4 regions of the Endozoicomonas sp. Z74 genome follow, and region 1 is predicted to be linked to each of the others. Evidence: predicted binding sites of a transcription regulator. Region 1 holds the regulator's gene; each other region holds the start of a gene.
What was found. The regulator LexA, encoded in region 1, represses DNA repair genes until DNA is damaged. The targets are predictions, from matches to a motif close to TACTGTNTANNTANACAGTA.
Positions count from the first base shown of each region.

Region 2: the regulator LexA is predicted to act here: its motif matches at 1,013-1,032, upstream of ACNRUY_RS09795 (LexA family protein).
Region 3: the regulator LexA is predicted to act here: its motif matches at 1,494-1,513, upstream of dinB (DNA polymerase IV).
Region 4: the regulator LexA is predicted to act here: its motif matches at 2,384-2,403, upstream of recA (recombinase RecA).

Region 1 is NZ_JBLYZI010000016.1:57,467-61,511, forward strand. It holds gene nagZ (beta-N-acetylhexosaminidase) at 1-212, opposite strand, end outside; gene ACNRUY_RS06940 (L,D-transpeptidase family protein) at 288-770, opposite strand; gene ACNRUY_RS06945 (TetR/AcrR family transcriptional regulator) at 880-1,509, opposite strand; gene lexA (transcriptional repressor LexA) at 1,686-2,282, shown strand; gene ACNRUY_RS06955 (SulA-like leucine-rich domain-containing protein) at 2,368-2,802, shown strand; gene ACNRUY_RS06960 (hypothetical protein) at 2,860-3,102, opposite strand; gene ACNRUY_RS06965 (DUF6586 family protein) at 3,351-3,830, opposite strand; gene topA (type I DNA topoisomerase) at 4,004-4,045, opposite strand, start outside.
Region 2 is NZ_JBLYZI010000026.1:9,363-13,407, reverse strand. It holds gene ACNRUY_RS09805 (AAA family ATPase) at 1-659, opposite strand, end outside; gene ACNRUY_RS09800 (YdaS family helix-turn-helix protein) at 757-966, opposite strand; gene ACNRUY_RS09795 (LexA family protein) at 1,203-1,859, shown strand; gene ACNRUY_RS09790 (helix-turn-helix domain-containing protein) at 1,848-2,273, opposite strand; gene ACNRUY_RS09785 (hypothetical protein) at 2,434-2,898, shown strand; gene ACNRUY_RS09780 (DNA translocase FtsK) at 2,943-3,770, shown strand; gene ACNRUY_RS09775 (DUF7173 family protein) at 3,859-4,045, shown strand, end outside.
Region 3 is NZ_JBLYZI010000118.1:11,119-15,163, forward strand. It holds gene ACNRUY_RS22850 (TetR/AcrR family transcriptional regulator) at 1-575, shown strand, start outside; gene ACNRUY_RS22855 (lysophospholipid acyltransferase family protein) at 609-1,217, opposite strand; gene dinB (DNA polymerase IV) at 1,538-2,692, shown strand; gene ACNRUY_RS22865 (paraquat-inducible protein A) at 2,689-3,318, opposite strand; gene ACNRUY_RS22870 (hypothetical protein) at 3,543-4,045, shown strand, end outside.
Region 4 is NZ_JBLYZI010000005.1:67,677-71,721, forward strand. It holds gene ACNRUY_RS02425 (tandem-95 repeat protein) at 1-586, opposite strand, end outside; gene ACNRUY_RS02430 (regulatory protein RecX) at 809-1,264, opposite strand; gene recA (recombinase RecA) at 1,269-2,330, opposite strand; gene ACNRUY_RS02440 (CinA family protein) at 2,459-2,953, opposite strand; gene ACNRUY_RS02445 (hypothetical protein) at 3,801-3,980, opposite strand.

The DNA.
Region 1 (4,045 bases):
CGCTGTACCCGACCTCCTTCCTGGTCTACACAGATGAGAAGGTCCTCTCTCAGGGCCCGGATAGAGTTCACCAGCTGACAAAGTTGCGGACGATCCTGAAAATTGCGGGCGAAAAAAAGAACACCAGCCACCGCCGGGTGACAGAGAATCTCACTCTCTTCCGGTGAAAGCTCTGTACCCTCCAGATCAATCAACAGCACGCCTGTATTCATGGGAAACCTTTTCTCAATAAAGCAGGGGAAACCGGCAGGACACTTTTTTTATCCTTTGAAGGGGCCCGTCAAACGTCAAGAGAGTTGGATATCAATACAGGTGCCCGCATCAACCCGATCATAAAGGTCAATAATATCCCTGCCATGCATACGGATACAACCACGGGAACCAGGCACTCCCATCTCAGCGGTATCCGGGGAGCCGTGAATATAAATGTATCTGCGCATGGTATCGACATTGCCCAGGCGGTTGTATCCTGGCTCAAGCCCGCTGAGCCAAAGAATCCTGCTTAAGATCCAGTCTTTTCTGCCTGGGTATACTGCTGTTAATTCCGGGGAATAAATCTCCCCGGTAAAGCGACGACTGACGAATACTGAGTGCAGCGGCAGACCTTCACCAATTTTGGCTCTGATGACATGACGTCCAAGGGGGGTCTGCCAGCTACCCTCCTGCTGCCCAGTCCCTTTACTGGCGGTTGAGATGCTATAGCGTCGAACCTGACCATTGTCCTGATGCAGGATCATCTCCTGGGTGGCAATATGAACCGACAGATGCATAGAAAACCTGGACTCCGCTGGGTTACAGAAAAAGGGAACAGAGAGGCCATCAAAACCTCAAAGAGCGGGTAATTAACAATGGGTATCTTCACCCGTTGCCGTATTCATCTCAGGTATGGGCACGCAGGCCTGCCGCCATAAAGGGCACCATTTTCCTGAGAATCTCTTCCACCTCATAGCGGGTACCATAATCATTCTCGGCAATGGCCCGGAGCGCATCTGATCCCGACAGGGTAAACACCGCAGCACCCAGAATAAAATAGACCCGCCAGAAAAGATCCCCGGCGGGCAGATTCGGGCAGGTTTTGATCAGCAACTTAAGGTAATCCTCAAAAACCTCGCCATACACTTCCCGTAAATATTTCTTGAGGTGCCCCTGCCCCTGGGAATAAGCCAACCCGATTAGTCGCATGCATACCGACAGATCATTTTCTCTGCGGGGTTTGACCGCCATAATCTGGTCCACCAGCATATGCAGGGCCTCTTCCAGGTCGGGGGTATTGTTTTGCTCATTGATCTGGGAAAGTGCACTGGCCAGATTGGTGGTAAAAGGCTCAAGGAACCTTGAAAAAACCGCCTGGATCAGGGCTTTTTTGGAACCAAAGTGATAGTTGACAGCCGCCAGATTGACTCCTGCATGACTGGTAATCGCCCGCAGAGAGGTTTCCGCAAACCCATGCTCAGCAAACAGCTGTTCAGCTGCGTCCAGGATTCGTTCTACAGTGGCTGACTGTGACATACTTTCTTAAGCACCATTAGCATAAACAATTGTTTAAAACTACCGTTTGAAACCAAAAACTGCAAGTTGTAAAAGTAATACCGCAATAAACCCGGTGGTTCAAGAAAACAGTCCCTTGCAGGAATCAATATACTGTATATAATTACAGATACTGTATAAAAACACAGACACCAGCCATGATTAAGCTCACCAAACGACAGGCCGAGATTCTTGAACTGATCAAGGCCCATATAGAAGAAACAGGATTTCCCCCTACCCGTGCTGAAATTGCCAGCACTTTTGGCTTCCGTTCTCCCAACGCGGCCGAGGAACACCTCAGGGCCCTGGCCAGAAAGGGGGCCATCGAAATCACACCCGGCGCTTCAAGAGGGATTCGTATCCCGGGCTCTGATGCTCTGGGACTTCCCATTATCGGGCAGGTGGCTGCAGGAAGCCCGATTCTTGCCCAGGAACATATTGAAAACCATCTTTCGATCACCCCCTCTTTTTTCTCACCCAAAGCCGACTTTATGCTCAGGGTCAGGGGCATGAGTATGAAGGACATCGGTATTCTGGATGGGGATCTGCTGGCGGTTCACAAAACCAGTGTTGCCCAGAACGGCCAGATCGTAGTGGCCCGGATCGAGGATGAAGTAACAGTGAAGCGGTTCGAACAGAAACGGAACAAAGTTTACCTGCATCCGGAAAACCCGGACTTCACCACCATCGAGGTAGACCTGAACCATGACATTTTTGCCATTGAAGGGCTCAGTGTCGGCGTAATAAGGAATTGAAACCCACAGGACCTGAAGGGTCTAAAGGCCTAAAGGCATAAATACTCAAAGAGCATAAACACCCGTCTGTAGTGGAGGGCCTGACATGCAAGCATTAACGACTCATCCCCTGACCACCGCCTCCAGGACAAACCCAGGCTCCTGGAACCACAAAAGCGCGATTGATGAGCTGATTCTATCTGGCCCCCCATGGCAGGCAGGCCAATTTTTAAAGTCCATGCTCAATGATCTGGCTAACGATCAGGAGCCCCGCTGGCTCACTCTGATCCTTTCCAGCGAACATGCCTTAAAAACCAAGAAATGGCTGAAACTGTCTGGCATCAGCAATAACCGGGTTCAGGTGCTCAATCCCTCAGCCCGACAGGATTCCCTGAAGCTGACCCGCCAGGCCCTGGCCTCCGGTACCAGTCATACCGTGGTCAGCTGGATTAATCAGCTGGATTCCTCAACCCTGAATGAACTTGAATTGGCAGCCAGAAGCGGACGATGCCAGGGGCTGGCCATTCGAAACCGGGATTAATACCTGTAGCACGATATAACCGGCCACCCGATAAAGCCGGTCAGCATGATGAAACGGTTAGTGCAAAACCCGGTTTTCAGGAATATAGCCTTCGGTACCGGCCTCGGTTTTACGGCTGACCTCTTCTATGCAGGCGTCCAGCATAATGCGGGCCACTTCAAATTGATCCCCCTGGAGGAATTCCAGCAACTCCTGGGAAAATGTCATGGTCACCAGGGGCTCAGCACTTTCCTCATCGCTTCGACGCAATACAATCTCCCCTGATGGGAGCTCAACAATTTCAAGAAAAGTCGCTGACATAGTGATCCAGTACCTGATTGCTCTTAAATAGAACCATGGCAGGTGCGCAGGCCACTGGTTCAATGGTAAAGCGGCACTCGTTCAATCACTTGAATAGAGGTGCCTTTAAAGGGGTTAAGTTAACCGGGCTATTTTGCATTAGCCGCTATTGGCTTTCAAGGTGAGGCCTTCAAACTGGCATACATCCGATTTCCACTGGCGCTTCCCACAGGAATGTGTACCGGCCGTCATTGCAATATGCCAGAAGGCTACCACTCAAGGCTGAAGTTGCGACTATAAGTCACCAGTTCTTTCAGGGAGACCAGAATACTGGCCGCACTATCCGGCAGCTCAAGATCCATAGCGGAAGCACTTACCAGGGGTATCTCTGAGGACCTTTCGGGCACCTTTCTCTGCGTCGGCATCAGGCACTCCTGGTGAGAGCGGAGCAAAGAGGACAACCACGACTCATGCTGTTCAAGCTGCTCGATGTACTGCAACTCAGATGACACCTCACCCTTGAGATGAATGCTGTTAATTGCCTCATCCAGTGTGGGAAGCTGACTTACCGATAGCCGATAATTGGTCATAATCTCCGCCAGTAACGAACGATACGCCTGAACCATTGCTCCAAGGCAGGCTTCACGAAACGCCGGGCCGGCAACCTCATCCGCCTCTTTCCAGGCTTCCATCAGCAACCGGGAATGAAACAACATTTTGTTGGTAAATCCCTGCCAATTGTTAGTCATAACCCACTCCTGAACATCATTCGCCCCATCGCCGCTGAGTTTTGCCATAGAACGGCAGGGCACTCATTCAACATTTTCAGGAAACCTGAAACCCTCACGGAAAAAGAACAAGAAAAAAATAAGCCTCCTGTTGGAGGCCTACTTTATAACCCTTCAAAAAAAAGGCCTCTCAATCAAGCACTCTTACGCTTTTTAACCTGCTTTTCCTGCCACTG
Region 2 (4,045 bases), on a different contig from region 1:
CCACAGCCGGTGGCCTCGTGAATGGTGGCCGCAGTGGAATAGCCTTCTGCTTCGTAGAGCGTGTCGGTAATCTCGCCGATCAGATGCAGGCCCCCGGCCTTTTTGCCGCCGGTCTTGTAGCGCTTCTGGAAAGTGCCGTCGGCTTCCTGCCAGATATACTGCAAGGTGCAAAGAGCGTCCTGTTCATCGTGGACCGGTATCAGTAGCGTCTGCTCTCGCTGGCGGATACCGTGAACACCCACCCCCTTATCCAGAAGGTAGGGGTGGTCCGGATCGGCGGTGCGAGCCTGTTCCCATTCGTCCTGGGAAGCCCTGGCCACATCAGCCCAGACCTTTTGCTGTTCCCGTTCCCGCTCCGCCTTGAGCATGGCCATTACCCGCTCCTGCTCCTGGCGCTCTTCCGGGGTCAGCTCCCGGCTGTCGTGGAGTGACCAGACGTGTTTATCCCCGGTCTTCCAGCTGCCAAAGGATCCGGCGGGATAGCGCCCCCCATAGAGCACATACCAGCCGTTTTTCTTGCCGGGCTTGTCTCCTTCCACATGGAAGCGCTGGATCCGACCGTCGGCGATGGGTTGCTCGGGGCAGGTCAGACCAGCGTCGCCCATCGCACCGGCAAACAGCCGGGCAAAGTCAGGCGATGCCCCGAATAGAATGGTCATGCTTCCCCCGGTTAGTATTCTGTGTCATGATTATTTTTCTCCCTGAAAACCCCGTATCCTGTTCCCGCAGTGCGGGGTTTTCTTTTTGTGTTATTCCTCAGACTTCTTCCGGGTACAGCTCTGGGTCCAGTTCATGCCGGGTCACCTGGCCATCAACCGCCGCTTCGATTTGCCTGACACGCTTTGGGGGAATGCTGCCGCGCTCAATCCATCCGCCGACAGATTGCTGCTTCACTGGTGGTGTGAGTTTTTCACCTAACTGCCTTTGTCCACCACACAGCTCTATTGCTCTTTTCAGTGCCTCCATAACTCCACCATGGTTATTTGTTTTTTGGTAGAATTTCACAGTTTTAAACTGTATTCAAGTAAAATAATGCGCTCCCTCTTCCTGTGAAACAATTCACAAATAACAGTCTAATATTGTTGATAATCCTGTTTACATGTACCTTGTGAACCATAAGTTCCTATTTGAGCAAAAGCTGGCCAGAGCAGAACCGGTCAGTAAAGCTCAGCCGAAATATCAGTCGAAATCTTGGTGGCACAATGAGTATTGGTGAGCGGATCGCACAATTAAGAAAAGAGAAAGGCTGGAGCCAGGGTCGTTTATCCGATGAGCTGGAAATGGCCACCGGCCGGAAAATCACCCAGCAAAGCATTGCCCAGATAGAAAAAGGCCAGACCAAAAATCCCCGGCATCTGGCAGACTATGCCAAGGTACTGGGTGTCACTGAGAGCTATTTGAGGTTCGGCAACGACACAAACGTCTCCAGCCCCACCGCAATGTATACCATGAGGATGGTTCCTCTGATATCTTGGGTCAGCGCAGGCCAGTTTTGCGAGGTGTCAGACGTGTGTTATCTCCAGGACCCAGAAGAATTATTACCATGTCCTGAAAAAGTAAGTGACAGGGCCTATGCCCTGACGGTCAGGGGCGACTCCATGACCAGCCAGATCCCTGGGGCCATGAGTTTTCCGGAAGGTTCAAAAATCTATGTGGATCCTGAAAAGGAAGCCCGGAGCGGTTTACCCGTCATCGCGCGGTTACCGGGTTCGGATGAATGCACTTTCAAGATGTACGTGGAAGATGCCGGTATGAAATACCTCAAGCCGCTGAACCCGCAATACCCCATTTACGAAATACAGGTCGGCACAACCATATGCGGCGTAGTCGTTGGTCAGTATATGAGCCTAGTCGCCTGATCCGGCGGTAAACTTCTCTATCAGGTTCACAATGGCGGTAATTTGCCGCCCTTCCAGCTCCCCTCTTCTCTCTTTCTCCGCCACAAGAAAAAACAGTTTTCTGGCTTCCTCACTGCTATTGGCCAGCAGGGAAAACATGGGTTCATGGCGGGCGTCTGCTCCTTCCTTGTTGTCAGCCTGCATGGCGCCCTGACCGCTGAGCAACCATTCCGAGCGAACACCCAGTACACGGGCTATTTCGAGAATACGCCAGGTTTCAGGGAGGGACTCAGCTTCCAGCCACTTCCGCACAGCATTGGCCGAGACACCAAACATGTCAGCGATCTGGTTCAATCGCCCCCGCCCCTTTTCAGGAACGCCGTAGTACGTCAGGGCTTCTGACAGCCGACTGGAAAACTGTTGTTTGCTATTCATCCCTGAATCTTTTCAAAACGACAACTAACTATCAGTTACTCATATAAATCAACCAATAATTACCCATCGCAAAAAAAATAATAAAAACTGTTGCCGCCAACAGCTTTTGCTTGTATAAATATTCCAACAGCTAAAAACTGTAACCAAGAGAGATAACAACATGAACAGGGAACAGGCCATTAGCCACATCAACAAGCTTGCCAGGCAGGAAGTCACCTCACGCCAGAAGCTTGCAAGCCTAAGTCAGGAACTTAAAGACATCCAGAGGGAAGTCAAAGAAGTACGTCTCCAGCTGCTCAATACATTCGATAACTACAACGGAGTCCTCTGGAAAGAACTGGACGCCACCGTATCCGGCAAAGAGTTCGACGGCCTCTATAAAGAATCCGCCCTTCCAGAAACGCTCCTGATCGAAAACCTGCTGATCGAAATCAACGGCGAGACCGAAGACGAAAGCGACGTCTGTGTCACTGAACTGGTTCAGCAGGCAGGCCCATTCGCTGGCCTCTCTGCCAAAGAGTGGTCCGTCGTCAGTGTCGCACTGGAAGAGTACCAGGAGGACGCCGATGGTGACTCCCGTGAAACAGCAGACAGGCTTCTGGGTTTTCTTAATCCAGACGGCTAACCCCAGGCAGTAACACACCCACCCAAAACCAAAGGTAAACGACCATGGAAAAAACAGACGATTTCAGTCTGGCGGATTCGCTCGGCCTGCTGAAAGAGAAAGAGGAGTTTGTTCTCTCCGCTGAAACCCTGCTGGGCGACTTGATGGCGCTGGTCCGGGATGAGCTCAAAGCCCTGCCGGACGTGTGGCAAAAGCTCCCGGAGCACCAACAGCAAGATGTCATCTTTCGCATTAAAGAGCGCTGTTCTTCTGCGGTGGCCCAGGCCGTTCGGATTATCGCCACCGGAGATCGAGTCTCCCTCACCGCCACAGTGGACACCGTCACCTTTAAGGACGGCGTCAAGGCGGTACTGAAGATGCCCGGCAATACCGTGGGCCGTCACGATCTGGCGGACGCTGAAGGTTGCCCGGTGATGATCGTAATTCCAGACACCGACACCTATCTGGCCGGTGACGATCTGGAGCCGGATCCGGATCAGCCCACCCTGGCCTTTGAGAGCGAAGACGACCCGCTCTATCAGGAGGCGGTGGACATTGCGCTGACCCTGAAAAACCCCTCCATCTCCCAGCTGCAGCGGAAGTTAAAGGTGGGCTACAACCGTGCCGCCCGACTGCTGGAAACCATGGAAGCTTCCGGAGTGGTCAGCCAGCCAGACGACAAAGGTTTCCGGGTGGTTGTTCAGATAAAACCGGAGCCCGAAGAGCAGCCGGAAGAACAGCGCCAGGGACTCTACGACTGTCCTCACTGCAACTTCTCCGTGTGCGAACAGGATCCGGACGCTTTGGCGGCCATGATCGCCAGTCACGACGCCATTGACTGCCCCGGCACCCCGGACCCCAACGAGGAGGACATCAGCCAGTTCCAGGACTGAGCAACCCCAAACCCATAACGGATCAACACCTGTAAAAACGCATCAATAACAACGCATCAATAACAACAGTGCCCAGGAGGGCCAACCCATGACCAATACACCCGCCCCGGCGGCTCAACCACTCAACCAGCCCGGCTTGCTGGACCAGCTGGCCTACGAACTGGAAGAGGCCAAGCGCAAAGAGTCCGAAGCGAAAGCGGCCCGGCTCGCCATTGAGGAGAAGATCCTCACCCACGTTGGCGTAAAAGAAGAAGGCAGCGCCACGGTAAAGAGTG
Region 3 (4,045 bases), on a different contig from region 1:
TGCAAGGGGTCAGTGGTGTCTCGCTCAATGAGATAGTCCGTCAGGCAGGGCAGCGAAATGCCTCGGCACTTCACTATCATTTCGGGAACCGGGCTGGCCTGGTTCAGGCTATTTTTGATTACTACACTCCGGCGATTGAAGCCCGGCGTATGGAGATGATCCAGGCTTTACTGGATAGCCCTGATGCCAGGACGGTTCAATTTGAGGACATAGCGCGGTTGGCGGTGATGCCGCTGGTTGAGCAGCTGGATCGACAGGATGGAGGTCGGGATTATCTGCGCTTTACGGCCAATGTTCATCATCAGACTCTGGATCCCGATCCTCAAGATCAGAGAGAAAACAGGGCGCTGGAAGGTTTGCAGACCTTGACGGCTTCTCTGACGGAGGGAATGCCTTCGCACCTGCTTCTGAGCCGAAAAGCCATGGCCAAAGCAGTGGTTTTGCACTCTTTATCGGACTATTGTCGTCAGTGTGACCGGGATCCGGGTTATGACCAAAAACAGCGAGAAGACTTTATTCAGACATTAACAGGGGCTTTGACCAGTATTTTTACTGCGCCATATAGCCACCGCTGATGTGCTTCGGGTCATTATGAGAGTGCCCAGGCCTCAGGCCCCTCTGGGGCTGACCGGGCTGAAGCACTCCGGGTTTTTACCATGGATATTGGCGTAAAATGCCTGGATTTGATGAAGGTCCTTGTTAATGTCATCACCGGGCTCAATGATCGGGCCAAAACCACCCACGCGGTTCCTGAAATCCAGATAAGCAAGGACGATGGGGACTCCTGCATTTTTCGCCATATGATAAAAACCGGTTCGCCAGCGTTCGCCCCTGGAGCGGGTCCCTTCCGGGCAGATGACCAGGCCAAACTTGCGGTGTTGTTTGAAGGTGCAGACGGTCTGGTCAACCAGGCTGCCCCTGCGGCACCGGCCATTCCGGTCAAGAGGAATACCTCCCATCCAGCGCATGACCGGGTTTAAAGGTCCCCGGAACAGGGTATGTTTTCCCACCCAGTAGCAGTGAACGCCGGTGGCCAACCCTATGGCCATGCCGAACACAAAGTCCCAGTTACTGGTGTGGGGGGCGCCAACCAGGACATAACGGGCAAGCCTGGGAGGCTTTCCGTCAATGCTCCAGCCGGACAGTTTAAGAAAAACTCTGGCAAACAGTGCAAAACACTGGCTGATGACAGGTGTGTTGAAAATGGTGACACGCATGGTGCTTGTTAATGCCTTAACTTCTCTGGAACCAAAGAAGCTGTGTTGAAAGCAAACGGGTTAACCGGAGGCTTTGAAGACAACTTCAAGGGGACTTTTCAATAAAACCAAGGCTCACTCTCCCACACCATAAATGGATGTTTGGGGGAATGGCCTGTGACTGTCTTTACCCTGCTTTTTACTCTGCTCTGTACTTCAAGAACGTCGAGTAACAGGGAAACGCAAAAGGGTTCTGGGCAAGTGCGCTGATTTTGGTAAGATAGGAAACACAAATATTACTGTGTATCTATACAGCTTTATGCCCTGAATTCGATTGAAATATGACTGACAGTGATGCCGCTCTCCGGCAAAAGGTTCTCCAGCAAAAGGTTATTCGTCAAAAGATAGCCCAGCGAAAAATCATTCATATCGATTTTGACGCCTTTTTTGCCAGCATTGAAATACGTGATAATCCCAGGTTGTCAGGGCGGCCTGTTGCTGTCGGGGGGGCGTCTGATCGAAGGGGCGTCATAGCAACCTGCAACTATGAGGCGAGACGTTTTGGTGTTCATTCGGCCATGGCATCTGCACAGGCTTTGCGGCTATGCCCCGAGCTGAAAATCATTCCGCCCCGCTTTTCCGTCTATAAAGAAGCCTCAGAAAAAGCCCATGCCATCTTTGGGCAATACACTGATTTTATTGAACCTTTGTCTCTGGATGAAGCGTATCTTGATGTCAGTTCCACCCCCCTCTGCCAGGGAAGTGCGACCCTGATGGCGGAAGAGATTCGGCAGAAAATTCGAGACCAGTTACAGGTGACGGTATCCGCTGGGGTGGCGCCCAATAAGTTTCTGGCCAAAATTGCCAGTGACTGGAACAAGCCGGATGGGCTTTTTGTCATCACGCCGGACCAGGTGGATCACTTTATTTTCGAACTGCCTGTGAGAAAAATTCATGGGGTGGGTAAGGTCACCGCTGGCAAGCTGCATAAAAAGGGCATAGAAACCTGTGGTCAGTTGCGCCAATACTCCCTGCCAGAGCTGAGCCGATGGTTCGGGAGTTTTGGCGAACGGTTGTGGGAGCTTTCCCGTGGTATGGATGATCGACCGGTACAGACGGATCGCCGCAGGAAGTCCTTGTCGGTAGAGCACACTTATGATCAGGATCTTCCCGACGAACAGGCCGTTCTCGACAAAGTGGAGCCGCTGCTGGATGATCTGCAGCACCGGTTTCAGAGGATAAAAGGAGAGTACGGCGTCAGTAAGCACTTCGTCAAAGTCAAGTTTTCGGATTTCACCCAGACGACCCTTGAAGAAGGGGTTGAGCAGACGGGGGCGTCTTCCGGTGATCATTTCCGCCGCTTAATGCTGAGAGCCTGGCAGAGAGGGCAACGCCCGGTCCGGTTACTGGGGATTGGATTGAGGCTGGTGGACCTCAGGGCTCCTGATGCCCAGGAGCAGCTGGAACTGTTTGCCAAGCCCGAGGCGCGCATTTAGTGCGGTGTTATGGCTTCACAGACGCAATACCTTTCTACCAGTTGCCCCAGCGCACTGGCCAGCAGGCAGTATCCGACAAACCAGTAGAAGCCCCCATGCAGTTGAGCACTGAACTGAATAACAGCACTTTGCACGTTTGAAGCATTGGCCGCCAGGCAGGCAATCAGGACGCCCATGGCAAACACATCGGCCATGGACCACTTACTTAAAACCCCGTTGATCCGGATCACTTTTCTCTGAAAAGCAGCCTGGCTACTGGAAAGGAAGCTGACCAGCATCAGACAGAGGATTTTTACCGTGGGGATAATCACGCTGAAAAGAACAATTAACAGGGCAACCAGCTGATACCCACTGTCCCAGAGGTCTTTTGCCGTTCCCAGGATGGAGCGGGTTTTGTCATAGACCCTTGATTGCCCTTCTACTTTCAGGTTGCTCAGAAACTGGGTGGCCATAGAGGTCATGGCCGGATGCAGATTCTGTTCCTTAATGAGCTTCTTGCCTTCATTCACCAGTGCCTGGCGGTTCAGGTCCGCTTTCAGGGTGATCATCGGTTGGGTCAGACCAGGAATCAGCAGTGCCAGAGTCGCAGCTATCACCAGCAGTGGGAAAAGTTTTCTCCTCAGCATGAATCACCTCATAAATCACAATCCATCCATTCTGGTTCAAAAAACAGCAAATGCAAACATCATATCAGCAGGAATGTGTATTTTGTTATTTGATCTATACCCTTCTGTTAGTGATATTGGCGGTTGTTTAACTAGTATTAGCTGATTCCTATTTTTTCTAGATGATAAAGGTTTTTCAAGAATCAATTGAGATCGCGGTAGCGGTTATTTTATGGAGGTTAAAGATGGATTCATTACCAGGTCAACAAATTGGTCAGCACTGTCCTTTGGGGGCTGCGGATGGATCACAGAATAACTGTAAAGGTTCAGAAACGGGTTGGTTCTTTGCCAGGAAGGTAAAGGTCGTTATAGGCATTTTACCAAAAATGCTGTCTCAATTTGAAAGCGGTGCCCGTCAGCATTTATCTGATCTTTTTGATTTTATTATTACAACTGTAAAGAGAACTACTGGGTTCTTATTTTCTAAGAAAAATAGAGATACCCCAAACCCTGAGAGACATGCTCATACAGGTGATATATGGATGCCACCAAATGAGAACGTAGTAAAAATCTCTTTGAATAAGGGTACAAGGACAGAGGGTTCCCAGTCACCGCAGCTGGAGCAAACGGCTAGAACATTGCAGCAAGCTTCTGTGAAAGATAATGTCTTTAATTCCAGGGCTTCTTTTCAGGATTTGTTGTCCGAAACGGATAATTTTCTACAGGGGCTCGTGCCGCTAAAGCCAGA
Region 4 (4,045 bases), on a different contig from region 1:
GGCCACCATAAATAAAATCAGCTCCCCCTGTCCCCTGGATTACATCTGCCTGATAGGTACCAGCAACTTCATTCAGCTCATTATTTTCTTGCAGCAAGTCATTTGCACTATCCAGCAACGGTGCATCGGCTGTTAATGTCCAGTCAAATTGAATTATCGAAGTATCTGCTATTTGCACAGCAACAATGGAATTAAATGGAGGATTATTTGAAGAAAATCTTGCAATCTGACTATCAGAAGAAAATTGACCCGACCCTGATGAATCCAAATAAACACCGGACGAATTAATTTTTATAAATTGTTTCAGATTATTAGAGTCAACACCCTCATTTGGAAGAAGACGGCTTACATCAAGAATATCCTGCTGGCTATCATCGGAGCGAAAGTGTAGCGTTTCAATTGAGTCCACATCACTCAAAACATACCGGTCATTCCCCTCACCACCATCATATTCATCCGCTCCCAAACCACCATTTAGTACATCATCTCCGCCCAGGCCAATCAATTGATCCGATCCTGATGTACCAATCAGTTCATCATCTGAATTCGTTCCAACATTCTGATTGTTTCCTGACTGGTCACTCATCGAACAACCCCTTGTATTTAAATAATTCTTTTTAGAAAATAAGTATTAAATTGCAGACCAATTAAGAATAGCCAAAAGACGAATACTCTATCCCTACAAAGAAAAAGGATAAAACCATCCCAGCCTTATCTATAACCAGGCTCTAAAAAGAGTTATATAAACATGAAGCTAATAATTGAAAAAAGGGCCGCACAAACGAACGCTCCCTATTTCAATCAGAAATTATTGATAACTGAGTGTTTTTTTTATCTGGCTCATACTGAATCCTCTTTGAGCCAAAAAACGGGACTGTCGCGCCCACCCCTTGCGATCCCTGGCAACTTTTCCGTCAAATTTACGGCGGAAAACCTCTCTGGCACAATGAAGCCAGTTCTCATCATTCTCATCCAGATAGTCACTGATCAATGAGGAAGAAACCCCTTTTTGCCTCAACGCAGACTTTATCCTGATCGGGCCATCCCCTTTATTTCTTTTTGAATAAACGTAACTTTCAACAAACCGCGCATCGCTCTGAAGTCCCTCCTCCCTGAGCCTGACCACTTCGTTTCTGACTTGCTCTTCAGGAAAGCGCATGGCCAGTTTCATCATCAACTCTTTAAACGTATGCTCACGCCGTGCCAGCAAATCCATTGCTGACCGGCGCACTTGTTTTGACAACTGTTCTGTATTAGATCGCATTCAGTCACTCAGCCAGCAGTTCATCCTGCTTGGACTGGCTGGCAGCTTCTCCCGCGGGTTCATCCGACTTCTCCTCGGGAGAACTCAGCAGCTCTTTGCGAATCTGACTCTCAATTTCACCCGCAATGTCCGGATGGTCTGTCAAATACTGAGCCGCATTGGCTTTACCCTGGCCAATTTTCTTGCCCTTGTAGGCATACCAGGCTCCGGACTTATCCACCAGCTTCAGCTTCACTCCCAGATCAATCACTTCACCCATATGATAAATGCCCTGACCATAGAGAATCTGGAACTCTGCCTGACGGAAAGGAGGTGAGACCTTATTTTTAACCACCTTCACACGGGTCTCGTTACCGATCACCTCATCACCCTGTTTCACGGCTCCAGTGCGGCGAATATCAAGTCTGACGGAGGAGTAGAACTTAAGGGCGTTGCCCCCGGTTGTGGTCTCAGGGTTACCAAACATCACTCCAATCTTCATTCGAATCTGGTTGATGAAGATGACCATGCAGTTGGTCTGCTTGATAGAGCCTGTCAGTTTTCTCAGTGCCTGAGACATCAGGCGGGCCTGGAGACCTACGTGGGAATCCCCCATCTCACCTTCAATCTCGGCTTTGGGCACCAGAGCCGCAACGGAGTCCACCACGATGACATCCACTGCACCGGAACGTACCAGCATATCGGTAATCTCAAGCGCCTGCTCACCGGTGTCCGGCTGGGAGACATAAAGGTCATCCACATTAACCCCCAGTTTGCCGGCGTACTGAGGATCAAGGGCATGTTCAGCATCCACAAAGGCACAGGTTGCCCCCTGCTTTTGTGCCTGGGCAATACAGCTCAGGGTCAGCGTGGTCTTACCAGATGATTCAGGACCATAAATTTCAACAACACGTCCCTTGGGCAAGCCGCCGATTCCGAGGGCGATATCCAACTGCAAAGACCCCGTGGAAATCGCCGGAATGGCTTCCTGCTTCTGGTCTCCCATGCGCATCACCGCGCCTTTACCAAACTGCCGGTCAATCTGACTTAATGCAGCGGCCAGCGCTTTCTTGCGGTTGTCATCCATTTTTATGCCCTCAATTTGTGTCTGACGTCATCAGGAAACTTGGAAACTACAGATACTGTATATTTAAACATGTACTGGAAATTTGTCCAGTATATTATTCGATTCATCACAAAGCGCTCAGTGTATCATCACTGCAACAAGTTCAAGAGCCCTTTCAAAGCCTCCATCACCGCCTGAGACCGAACCTGGGAGCGCTCTCCCTGGAAATGGAAACACCGGGCTATACAGTTATCCGCAAGGCTCCAACTGATCCAGACAGTACCCACCGGTTTGTCAGGTGTCCCGCCACCTGGCCCCGCAATCCCTGTCACCGCAATGGAAACGTCCGTCAATAGAAGTTTCCTTACCCCCTCCGCCATTGCAAGGGCGACAGGCTCACTCACTGCACCACACTTTTCGAGAACAGGCCCTGGCACGGATAACAGACGTGTTTTAACATCGTTCGAGTAACTGATAACGCCACCTTCATACCAGAGCGAACTCCCTGGCACAGCGGTCAACTCCCTGCCAATGGCTCCTCCTGTACAGGACTCCGCGGTGGCCAGAGACCACCCCCGCCTCTGCAATACTGAAGCGATTTCCTGAACCAGCAGTTCACTGTGTTTTACCGATACTGAATCCATTGTATTCCCACCAGGCTGCGTTATAACAGGCAGCACACTTTGCTTACCACTCGTTATTCAAAAGAGCCGTTACTTTCTTATCAGGCTACCACTATGCTGAGAGATGCCTGAACCGATAACACAACATTTTCCTGAATCAGGCTCATCCCACAACCTGTGCAGGCGGGCCTGATTAAAACCAATATTGACCGCAACTGAAGTTACTGTGTGGCCTGCAGCCAGCTCATGGTAACATTGTCTTCATGATTATTTGAGATGGGGCTCATGGGCTATTCCGTCCGGGCCTGAATAACAGGCTCCTGGACGGACTACCGGCCCTGACAGCAACCCGGGAAATCAAGACCGTTTCTTAATCCATAGAACTCGATGACAAATACCGACCTATCCAAACACACGCCCATTATGTGTCGCTTATTTTTCTCACCCTCCTTTTTTCATACAACTTATTGATTATTAAAGAATTAAAACAATCAATTAAATCGTACCATGGCTCTGAAAGGCTATTAATTGCTGTATAAAATGCCCCAAAAATGCCCCATGGCGAATGTCGCTTAACCAGCTGTTCATACAGGCACCCCTCTACTCACACATTTTTTAATTTTGTGCAGGCGCGCAATGTAAAGCCATGTTGATCAATGGTACTATTCGGCCACGGTATAAGCACCCGCTCATATCGCCTCGCGTCTGACAGCGCAACACTGCGGGTTCATGTCGCCCGCTGGACAAACGGCCACTGAGCCGGGTGTCCGGGTAATACAATACCCTTCGGGGGAATAACCGGGTATCGAGTGTTGATATGTCAACACCCGGCACCGATCTATTTGCGTGGATCACCTGGAATGCACTCTTATTTGGAAGGTGAGAGTGCTTCCGCCTTCTTCAACGCCGCAAACAGGCGTTCGTCTACTGCCAGAATATGGCGCCTAATGCTGCATAGCTTTGCTCCTTTTTCTTCTTCTTGGATGATGAGGCTTAGAGCCTCGTGGTTCTCGCTGCGGGCTACTTCTATGATGGCTACCAGCTCCATGCCTACCTCTTCTTTTTCTACCCTTGAAAAATACTGTGTATTTATACAGTAATAACCCTGTTTTT